DNA from 2 places in the Faecalibacterium duncaniae genome. Region 1 is predicted to be linked to the other one. Evidence: predicted binding sites of a transcription regulator. Region 1 holds the regulator's gene; the other holds the start of a gene.

Evidence for each region. The regulator NrdR, encoded in region 1, represses ribonucleotide reductase genes. The targets are predictions, from matches to a motif close to CACNANATNTNGTG.
Region 2: nrdD (anaerobic ribonucleoside-triphosphate reductase) is a predicted target of NrdR. The motif match lies at 3,854-3,867, and genes of this name have one in related genera.

The regions. Positions count from the first base shown of each region.
Region 1 is NZ_CP048437.1:1,601,390-1,607,203, forward strand. Features, by position in the region: gene GXM22_RS07775 (hypothetical protein) at 1-535, opposite strand, end outside; gene GXM22_RS07780 (spore germination protein) at 538-1,992, opposite strand; gene GXM22_RS07785 (DUF421 domain-containing protein) at 2,061-2,768, shown strand; gene GXM22_RS07790 (DUF4363 family protein) at 2,765-3,133, shown strand; gene nrdR (transcriptional regulator NrdR) at 3,232-3,699, opposite strand; gene secF (protein translocase subunit SecF) at 3,748-5,814, opposite strand, start outside.
Region 2 is NZ_CP048437.1:2,741,592-2,747,405, forward strand. Features, by position in the region: rRNA gene GXM22_RS13125 (23S ribosomal RNA) at 1-1,189, opposite strand, end outside; tRNA gene GXM22_RS13130 (tRNA-Ile) at 1,396-1,472, opposite strand; tRNA gene GXM22_RS13135 (tRNA-Ala) at 1,476-1,551, opposite strand; rRNA gene GXM22_RS13140 (16S ribosomal RNA) at 1,679-3,189, opposite strand; gene nrdD (anaerobic ribonucleoside-triphosphate reductase) at 4,008-5,814, shown strand, end outside.

The DNA.
Region 1 (5,814 bases):
ACAGCGGTAGGGCGAAGTATTCCGGATACAGGGGCAGGATAATCGGTTGAGCATCAGCTTGCATCATCAGACTTTCCCAGTGGAACTGGCCATTCAGCCCCAGCAGGCAGAGCAAACCCGCCAGCGCCGCCGCCCAGCACAGGATCGGCGCACAGCGGACCAGTACCGAAGGTTCCAGCTTCCATCCTGCCCAGAGCAGCAGCGGGAGAAGCCCCAGCATGGCCATGGAAGAAAAATTCTCCCAGCAAAGCTCCTGCGCCTGACGGAAGGTCTTCACAGCCTCCCAGACAAACCAGAGTCCCAGCCCGCCGCAGACTATCCGGGAACGCAAGTCTGTACCCAAAAAACTGTCTGCACGCTGTTCTGCCCCGGCTGTCAGGGCGGTGATCAGAACCAGCGCCAGTGTCATGGGCAGGCCGCGCAGCAGAAAACTGCGGGCTGTTACAGGCGCACCCGTCTGTAACACGCACAGAGCGAACTCTGCTGTGAGCACACTCAGAGTCAGTGTTTTTTCAGAGAAACAGGATCGTTCCAACTTCAACCACCTCGTTTTTGCCAAATGGTAAAGGGCTGCCGGGAAAGTTTTGGGTAGCTGCGCCGGGTCACTCCGTCCGGCGAGAGCGGCACCTCGGGAAATACGGCATCCCGCAGGTAGGGCACACCCAGCGCCGAGACCCGGGTCAGCCCGAATAACACGCCCAGTGCGCAGGCGGCAAGTCCCACCGGGCCAGCCACCCCTGCTGCCAGCAGCACCACCAGCCGCAGAACGGTTGCCACCTCATACAGCGATGGCGTGACGAACACCGCAATGGACGCGGCAGCAGCGGTCAGGATGACCGGTGTGCTCATCAGTCCGGCGGCAATGGCGGCATCCCCGATGATGAGGGCAGCGATCAGGCTGACAGAGTGCCCCAGGGTCTGGGGCATCCGCAGGCCAGCCTCTCGGATGATCTCCAACATCAGGATCACCAGAAGCATTTCCCCAAACAGCGGCAGCGGCGTTGCCTGCTCGGCGGCCTCGATTTTGAACAGCAGCTGGGGCGGCAGGAGTTCTGGCAGGTAGACTGCCCAGCAGACGAACACGCCCGGTAGGAAAATGCTCAGATAGAACGAGATATATTTCAGCACCCGCAGAAAGGATGCAAAATAGGCCGTTCCTGCATAGTCATCCAGGCATTCAAAGTTTTCGCAGAACAGGGTGGGCAGGATCAGCGCTGAGGGGCTGCCATTGACCAGAATGACGAATTTCCCCTCTCGCAGCTTTGCCGCTGCCACAATAGGCCGTTCGGTATAGCGCACAGGAGCAAATGTGCGGATCTTACAGGGAAAGAGCCATGGCACAAAGTAGCTGGAATCCAAAAGCAGCTGCGGCCTGGCCCGCTGTAAAGTCTGCCGCACCTTTTGCACTGCTTTTGGGTCTGCCGTATCCCGGCAGTAACAGAGAGCATACTCCGTTTTCATCTCACAATCGGCTTGATTGATCTCAATGACCAGAGCATCATTGCGGAAGCACCGCCGCAGCAGGCTGGTATTCACCCGGAGCAGATCCGCAAAGCCTTCCCGGGAGCCGCTGAGATTCCCCTCCCCTGCCGGTTCATCCACCGAGCGGGCGTTCAGGCTCTGCACCGAAAAGGCAATACCTTTTGCGCATCCGTCCAGCAAAAGCACTGCCATGCCCGCCGTCAGCCGCTGGATCAGGGCATCCCAGTTCTCCACAGGGGCAGGCTCTGCGGGCAGTGCGGAGTGCTCAAACAACAGCGCAAACACCTGTTCCCCGGTCAGCTGTTCTGCCGGGCCGGGCGGTGTGCGGCGGCTGGCGGCATCCAGCAGCAGCTGCCACAGCCCTTTCAGGCTGGCCATCCCATCAAACAGAACGATGGCTCCTTTGCAGTGGTAAAGCTCAAGCTCCTTCGCATAAAAATCTGCCGATCGGCCAAACCTAGCGTTAAGCTCCGCAAGGTTTGCCGCCAGATGGCTGGAAAGCTGTTCCATTTTGCCGCCCCCCCTTTCTGGTAGCTTGTCCGCCGGGGCGGCGGTTATACGCTGGGAGGTGTTCCGGTTTGAAACTCTTGATCTTCCGTACCATCCTGATCTATCTCTGCGTCCTGTTTGCCATGCGGCTGATGGGCAAACGTCAGTTGGGGGAACTGCAGCCTGAGGAACTGGTGTCCACCATCCTCATCTCCAATCTTGCTTCCATCTCCATTGAATCTGAAGAAGTGCCGGTCACAGCCAGTCTGATTCCCCTCTTTCTCATTGCAGCGCTGGAGCTGCTGGGATCAATCCTCAGCTTCAGAAGTCAGCGCTTTTTCAACCTGATGTCCGGGCGGCCCAAAACCGTCATCCTGAATGGTGAGATCGATCAGAACGCCCTGCGCACCCTGCGGCTGACTGCCGCCGATCTGATGGAGGCGCTGCGCGGCAAAGATGTGTTCGACCCCCGGGATGTTTCCTATGCGGTCGTGGAGACCAACGGCAGTCTCTCAGTGGCTCTGCGCCCGGAAAAGGAACCGGCTACCCTCGCCGACCTTGGGGCAAGGGTACAGCGGGCACAGGCCACCATCCCCTTTGTGCTGGACGGGCAGGTGCTTGCCGAAAACCTGACCATCTGCGGCAAGGATGCTGCCTGGCTGGAACGCACCGCACAGGCCAACAGCCTGCTTCTGGAAGAGATCCTGATCCTGGCGGGCAACGATACCGAGGATTATTTTCTGCTGAAAAAGGAGCCTCGTCAAACGGCGGGGCTCCGGCAAGGGGGGGCGGCATGAAACGTATTTATGTCTGCATTGGCATCGTAGTCCTGCTGCTGGCGGCAGCCTTTTACAGCAGCTTCCGGGTACAGCAATTCGCCGAGGATATCTCCGATGACATCGACACCGCCATGGAGGATATCCGGAACAGCGATCTGACCGGTGCGCGGCAGGCACTGGCCGAAGGAGCCGAGCTCTGCGACACCATGCGGGAAGGCATGAACCACCTGCTCCGCACGCAGGACTTCACGGAGCTGGAAGCCGCCCTGCGTGCTGCCGATGGCCATCTGGAACTGAATGCGCCCGAGGAAGCCTTCGGGGAACTGCGCCGGGCGCAGGTTCAGGTAGAGACCCTGGCCTGGCTCTCTCATCGTATTCTTTGAGGGTATTTGTACTGAGCTGAACAGTTGAGGTGAGCACAACAAAAAGCCAGGCTTTCTCGTGAAGTTCACGAAAAAGTCTGGCTTTTAACGCTGGAACCTTAGTTTTTCTCTTTGCGGTCGCCCATCAGTTTTTTCAGCTCCGTGAAAAAGCTCTCGACATCGGCAAACTGCTGGTAAACCGAAGCAAAGCGGACATAGGCCACTTCATCGATCTTTTTCAGCTCCTGCATGGTCAGTTCACCAATGCGCACACTGGACACCTCGCGGTCATAGGAGCTCATCAGGCTTTGCTCAATGCTGCTGACAGCCCGTTCCAGTGCATCGTAGCTCACCGGGCGCTTGGCGCAGGCCCGCAGCATTGCGTTGAGCAGCTTCTGACGATCAAAAGGCTCACGGGAGTTATCCTTTTTGATGACGATCAGCGGGACGGTCTCCACCACTTCATAGGTCGTAAACCGCATGCGGCAGCGCAGACACTCACGGCGGCGGCGGATCCGCTCACCGTCTTCGGTCGGGCGGGAATCGATGACCTTGGATTCCTCATCGCCGCAATAGGGACATTTCATAAATCGTTCCTCCTGATGTTGGTTCTTGGCCTGTCGGGCAAAACACGGTCAGGCTTTTTTGGTTTCAGCCTTTTTGCTCTTGCGGTCGTTCCACAGCACCCAGGCGGAGGTGGAAACACAGAGCGAGGTATACACGCCGCTCAGCATACCCATCATCAGCGGGAAGGCAAAGGTAAAGATGCTGTCCAGACCGTACAGCTTGGAGACCACGCACATCACACCCAGTGCCATTACAGTGGTCACCGTAGTGATGATGGTACGGCGGGCAGACTGGTTGACCGAGTGGTTGACCAGCTCCTCGAACGGGGTCTTTTTCCCCATCAGGGCACGGTTCTCGCGGATACGGTCATAGACCACAACCGTATCGTTGATCGAGTAGCCCAGAATGGTCAGCATGGCGGCAATAAAGTTGCCGTCCAGCGGGGTGCGCAGCAGCACAAAGGTGCCAAACACCACCATCAGGTCGTTCAGCAGAGCCAGCACAGCCATCAGGCCACCGGTCAGGCCGCCGATCTTCTTGAAACGGAAGCCGATATACAGCAGGATGAGCAGCAGGGAGAACACCACAGCCACCAGACTCTTCTGCAGGAACTTGGTGCCCATGGCAGCGCTGACATTGCTCAGGGACAGCTGGGCAAAGGCATTGTCCGGGTACTGTTCGTTCAGGGAGGTCAGCAGATTCTCCACCTGATCGGTGGTCACAGTCTCGTTGCCGGGCATGGAAATCTTCAGGGTCTGCTCCCCGGTGGCGACATTCTCGCCGGTCTGCAGGGTCAGGCCGTTGTTTTCCAGTGCGGTGGAGGCGGTCTTCTGAACTTCGGAGGTGCTGATCTCACCCTGATAGCTCAGGGTGATCATGGCACCGCCCGTAAACTCCGTATCCAGCCGGACACCGAACACTGCAGCACACAGGATGATGGCCGCCATCAGGCAGGTGGAGATGGTCAGGAAGCGCTTGCGCAGGCCCACAAAGTCGATGGGCTTCTTTTCCTTGACTTCCTTGCCGGGCTTGACAGCACCATAGAGCCAGGGATTCCGCAGGGCCTTGATGGAGGCTGCACCGCGGATCATCACACGGGTGGCAAACACGCCGAACACAAAGTTCAGCAGAACGCCGGTCAGCAGCGTGTAGCCAAAGGCGTAGATGGTGCCTGCGGTGGAGGGCCCAAAGGCGAAGAACACGAAGTGCAGGGCCTTGGCGAACAGGCCGTCCGAGGGGCCGAAGGCACCCATCAGCACGATCGCCACAATAACGATGGTCACGTTGCCATCAATGATGGGGGTCAGGCCGCGGGCAAAGCCGCTCTTGAGCGCGCCATCCAGAGATTTGCCGTTGTTCAGCTCCTCCTTGATGCGCTCGGCGGTGATGACATTGGCATCCACGCCCATACCAATGGCCAGGATGATACCTGCGATGCCGGGCAGAGTCAGGGTAAAGCTCTCAAACACCGGGAAATAGCCGGAGACGAAGGCCAGCGTTGCCGCCACCTGACCGGCCAGTGCAATGCAGGCCAGGAAGCCGGGCAGACGATACAGCAGAGTCATCAGTACCACGATGAGGGCATAGGCAATGAGTCCGGCCAGCACCATGGCGCTCAGGCTGTTCTCGCCCAGGCTGGGGCTGACGGTGGAATAGCTGTCCACAGTCAGGGCAAAAGGCAGTGCACCGGAATTGATCTGGCGGGCCATCTTGACCACGTCCTCCTGCGTGAAGGGATTGGACGCGGAACTGGTGATGATGGCGGCACCATCGGTGATGGCCGCATTGACCGTTGCCGTGCTCACGTTCTGATCATCCAGCCAGATGCTGATGGTTCCACTGCTCTGGTAGAGCTCCGTGGTGGCATCCCCGAAGGCCTTGGCACCCTCGTCGTTGAACTTGAGGGCCACATAATATTCGGATGTACTGCCGCTCACCGGGCCGTACTGAGCAGCGGCGCTCTCGACCATGGAACCGTCCAGGATCAGTTCGCCGTCTGCACTGCTCCCCTTGCGGAAGGTCAGGTAGGCGGTGCTACCGATCTCTTCAATGGCGGCTTCGGGGTCAAAATCGGTCTCGCCAGACTGCCACGGAAACTCCAGGATCAGGCGGTCGGAGTCATAATCCACATACAG
Region 2 (5,814 bases), 1.1 Mb from region 1:
CGGTGTCAGGTTTAGCCCCGTTAAATTCTCCGCGCAAAGACGCTCGACCAGTGAGCTATTACGCACTCTTTGAATGAGTGGCTGCTTCTGAGCCAACATCCTGGTTGTCTGCGTATCTTCACATCGTTTTCCACTTAACCTGACTTTGGGACCTTAGCTGTAGATCTGGGCTGTTTCCCTTTTGACAATGACATTTATCTGACACTGTCTGACTCCCAAGCATCAATACTCTGGCATTCTGAGTTTGATAAGCTTCGCTAACCTCTCGGCCGCTAGGCTATTCAGTGCTTTACCTCCAGGTATCTAACTTGAGGCTAGTCCTAAAACTATTTCGGGGAGAACCAGCTATCTCCGGGTTCGATTGGAATTTCTCCGCTACCCACAGTTCATCCGCCGCCTTTTCAACGGAGGTCGGTTCGGTCCTCCATGGAATTTTACTTCCACTTCAACCTGACCATGGGTAGGTCACCCGGTTTCGGGCCCATTATATGCAACTTAACGCCCTTTTCAAACTCGCTTTCGCTTCGGCTCCAGACCTTAAGTCCTTAACCTTGCTGCATACAATCGCTCGCCGGACCGTTCTACAAAAAGTACCCTATCACGCTTTGACGCGCTCTAGGTGCTTGTAGGCACAGGGTTTCAGGTTCTTTTTCACTCCCCTCCCGGGGTGCTTTTCACCTTTCCTTCACAGTACTATACGCTATCGGTCACTGGGTAGTATTTAGGGTTGGAGGGTGGTCCCCCCGTATTCCGACCAGGTTTCACGTGTCTGGCCGTACTCTGGATCCTGCGCAGCTCTCTCCGTTTTCACCTACGTGGTTCTCACACTCTCTGACCGGCCTTCCCATGCCGTTCGGTTAACAGATTAAGTCTTAAAAGCAGTCCGTACCCCGAAAGTATTTCTACTCTCGGTTTGCCCTCTTCCGCGTTCGCTCGCCACTACTTACGGAATCTCGTTTGATGTCTCTTCCTCGCCCTACTTAGATGTTTCAGTTCAGGCGGTTCCCTCAATACACCTATTTTGAATTTCAGTGTATTGTACCTGAGTATGAACCCAGGTGAGTTTCCTCATTCAGAAATCTCCGGATCAATGCTTATTTGCAGCTCCCCGAAGCTTATCGCAGCTTATCACGTCTTTCATCGGCTCCCAGTGCCAAGGCATTCGCCCTGCGCCCTTGTTCGCTTGACCTTTCAAACGTTCTTTCAGAACATTTGGTATCCTCTTGATTCTCTCTTTTGCCAACGAAGATTATTGTTACCCTTCCTTTTGAAATTGCAATATTTCTTAAAAGAACTTACTATAATCTTTGTTTCGCAGTTATTATTCAGTTTTCAAGGTACGTCTTGGTGATGTTCCTCAAAGCCCGGTCTCCCGAAACTTTGATTTTCATCACATGGTGGGCCAAAATGGACTCGAACCATCGACCTCACGATTATCAGTCGTGTGCTCTAGCCAGCTGAGCTATTGGCCCATGTGGTGGAGATTAAGGGAATCGAACCCTTGACCCCCTGCTTGCAAAGCAGGTGCTCTCCCAGCTGAGCTAAACCCCCACATAAGGTTTTGAGTAACCCCTTTTCAGGGCCCTCAAAATCGAACAATATCTACTCTGCTTGTATCTGTCACCTGTTCCAGATGGCCGACCATCTTCGATGTTCTTCCATCTGCCTGACTCCTTAGAAAGGAGGTGATCCAGCCGCAGGTTCTCCTACGGCTACCTTGTTACGACTTCACCCCAATCACCAGTTTTACCTTCGGCGGCGTCCTCCTTGCGGTTAGACTACCGACTTCGGGTCCCCCCGGCTCTCATGGTGTGACGGGCGGTGTGTACAAGGCCCGGGAACGTATTCACCGTGGCATGCTGATCCACGATTACTAGCAATTCCGACTTCGTGCAGGCGAGTTGCAGCCTGCAGTCCGAACTGGGACGTTGTTTCTGAGTTTTGCTCCACCTCGCGGTCTTGCTTCTCTTTGTTTAACGCCATTGTAGTACGTGTGTAGCCCAAGTCATAAAGGGCATGATGATTTGACGTCATCCCCACCTTCCTCCGTTTTGTCAACGGCAGTCCTGCCAGAGTCCTCTTGCGTAGTAACTGACAGTAAGGGTTGCGCTCGTTGCGGGACTTAACCCAACATCTCACGACACGAGCTGACGACAACCATGCACCACCTGTCTCTGCGTCCCGAAGGAAAATACTGTTTCCAGCATCGTCGCAGGATGTCAAGACTTGGTAAGGTTCTTCGCGTTGCGTCGAATTAAACCACATACTCCACTGCTTGTGCGGGCCCCCGTCAATTCCTTTGAGTTTCAACCTTGCGGTCGTACTCCCCAGGTGGATTACTTATTGTGTTAACTGCGGCACTGAAGGGGTCAATCCTCCAACACCTAGTAATCATCGTTTACGGTGTGGACTACCAGGGTATCTAATCCTGTTTGCTACCCACACTTTCGAGCCTCAGCGTCAGTTGGTGCCCAGTAGGCCGCCTTCGCCACTGGTGTTCCTCCCGATATCTACGCATTCCACCGCTACACCGGGAATTCCGCCTACCTCTGCACTACTCAAGAAAAACAGTTTTGAAAGCAGTTTATGGGTTGAGCCCATAGATTTCACTTCCAACTTGTCTTCCCGCCTGCGCTCCCTTTACACCCAGTAATTCCGGACAACGCTTGTGACCTACGTTTTACCGCGGCTGCTGGCACGTAGTTAGCCGTCACTTCCTTGTTGAGTACCGTCATTATCTTCCTCAACAACAGGAGTTTACAATCCGAAGACCTTCTTCCTCCACGCGGCGTCGCTGCATCAGGGTTTCCCCCATTGTGCAATATTCCCCACTGCTGCCTCCCGTAGGAGTCTGGGCCGTGTCTCAGTCCCAATGTGGCCGTTCAACCTCTCAGTCCGGCTACCGATCGTCGCCTTGGTGGGCCATTACCTCACCAACTAGCTAATCGGACGCGAGGCCATCTCAAAGCGGATTGCTCCTTTTCCCTCTGCTCGATGCCGAGCTGTGGGCTTATGCGGTATTAGCAGTCGTTTCCAACTGTTGTCCCCCTCTTTGAGGCAGGTTCCTCACGCGTTACTCACCCGTTCGCCACTCGCTTGAGAAAGCAAGCTCTCTCTCGCTCGTTCGACTTGCATGTGTTAGGCGCGCCGCCAGCGTTCGTCCTGAGCCAGGATCAAACTCTTTATAAATGATATTTATCACTTAAAAAGTGTTAAATCTTTTTCGCTCAGCACGCAATCGCTTGCGTCCTGTGTGAATTACTTTGTTTGGAATTGTTTAACGTGTTTTTCCAACACGAAAATAGGTTCCGTTACAAGTTTTTCGATATTGTTCAATTTTCAAGGTCCTGTGCGCCTCAGCCTTGCAGCTGACGACTTGATTATTTTACCACAGAAGTGATTTTTTGTCAAGCACTTTTTTCAGAAGCTTTTCGATCTTTTCGAACTTGTGGCTCGTTTTTCAACGTATCCATATTGGTTCTTTCGCTTTGCTTCTGCCGCTTTCAGAAGTCATTCTTTCCGGCGGCCCTTGGCGCTCAAGTATAATACCATATCCCGACACGTTTGGCAACCCCTTTTTTCACTTTTTTCGTTTCTTTTTGCGTCTTTGACTTTTTGACTAGTTTTTTAACTGTAATTTACACGTTCCTTGACGCAGAAGGCTGCAGGGACCTCAGAGGTCATTTTTCTCTATATAATAAGGTATTGTTCTATCCAAACTTCCAGAGAAGTATACACCGCCGTGGATATTACGCCCCGGAATGCAAACACTTTCCTTGCACAGTTTGTCAAGAGCTTTGGCCTCAAATTTTGCTCCAAGATTCTTGGCTCAATTTTGGCGAAACCGCCAAAACACAAAATGTAGTGGTTTCTCCATTGACATATCACTAAATAGTGATATCATAGAATCACATCAATTGAACGCATCCCAAGACTGCTTTGCGGGTGCCTCTTTCGCAAGAGGCACCCGTTTGAACTGTACACAGATAGAACGACGGAGGAACACTATGAAGATCATCAAGCGCAACGGTTCGGAAGTTCCATTTGATATCACCAAGATCATCACTGCGGTCACCAAGGCCAGCGATTCGGTCAGCCGCAAGAGCAGCCTGACCCAGGAGCAGATCCTGTCCATCGCCAACGATGTCACGGAGCAGTGCCAGGCGCTGAACCGTGCCGTGAGCGTGGAAGAGATCCAGGACATGGTGGAGAACAAGCTGATGGACATTCAGGCCCACGATGTAGCCCGCCATTATATCACCTACCGTTATGTGCAGAGCCTGAAGCGCCAGACCAACACCACCGACGAGCGCATCCTCAGCCTGATCGAGTGCCAGAACGAGGAAGTCAAGCAGGAGAACGCCAACAAGAACCCCACCGTGAACAGCGTCCAGCGCGACTATATGGCTGGTGAGATCTCCAAAGACCTGACCGCCCGCCTTCTGCTGGACCCGGAGATCGTCAAGGCACACAACGAGGGCCTGATCCACTTCCACGATTCCGACTACTTTGCGCAGCACATGCACAACTGCGATCTGGTCAACCTGGAAGATATGCTGCAGAACGGCACCGTGATCTCCGGCACCTATATTGAAAAGCCCCACAGCTTTTCCACCGCCTGCAACATTGCCACCCAGATCATTGCGCAGGTGGCATCCAACCAGTACGGCGGCCAGAGCATCAGTCTGACCCATCTGGCTCCCTTTGTGGATGTCTCCCGCAAGAAGATCGCCGCTGAGGTCGAGGCGGAGATGGAAGGGCTGGACGTTACCCCGGAGCGCAAGAAGGAGATCGTGGAGCGCCGCCTGCGCAACGAGATCAACCGCGGTGTCCAGACCATCCAGTATCAGGTCGTGACTCTGATGACCACCAACGGTCAGGCCCCCTTCATCACCGTGTTCATGTATCTGGGAGAAGCCCGCAACGCACAGGAAAAGGCCGACCTTGCCATCATCATCGAGGAGACCATCCGTCAGCGCTATCAGGGCGTGAAGAACGAGGCCGGTGTCTGGATCACCCCCGCCTTCCCCAAGCTGATCTATGTGCTGGAAGAGGACAACATCCGCCCCGGCACTCCTTATTATTACCTGACCGAATTGGCTGCCAAGTGCACTGCCAAGCGGATGGTGCCCGACTACATCTCTGAGAAGAAGATGCTCGAACTCAAGGTGGACAAAAACGGCGAGGGCCATTGCTACACCTGCATGGGCTGCCGCAGCTTCCTGACCCCCTATGTGGACCCCGAGACCGGCAAGCCCAAATACTACGGCCGCTTCAATCAGGGTGTTGTCACCATCAATCTGGTGGATGTAGCCCTTTCCTCCGGCGGCAACTTCGAGAAGTTCTGGAAGATCTTTGACGAGCGTCTGGCTCTCTGCCACAAGGCACTGCAGGCCCGCCATCAGCGCCTGATGGGCACCCCCAGCGATGCCGCCCCCATTCTGTGGCAGTACGGCGCACTGGCCCGCCTGAAGAAGGGCGAGAAGATCGACAAGCTGCTCTTTGGCGGCTACTCCACCATCAGCCTGGGCTACGCCGGTCTGTATGAGTGCGTGAAGTATATGACCGGCAAGAGCCACACCGATGCCGGTGCCAAACCCTTTGCCCTGAGCGTGATGCAGCACATGAACGACAAGTGCACCGAGTGGAAGAAGGCCGAGAACATGGATTACTCCCTCTACGGCACCCCGCTGGAATCCACCACCTACAAGTTTGCCAAGTGCCTGCAGAAGCGGTTCGGCATCGTGCCCGGCATCACCGATAAGAACTATATCACCAACAGTTACCACGTCCATGTTTCGGAGCCCATTGATG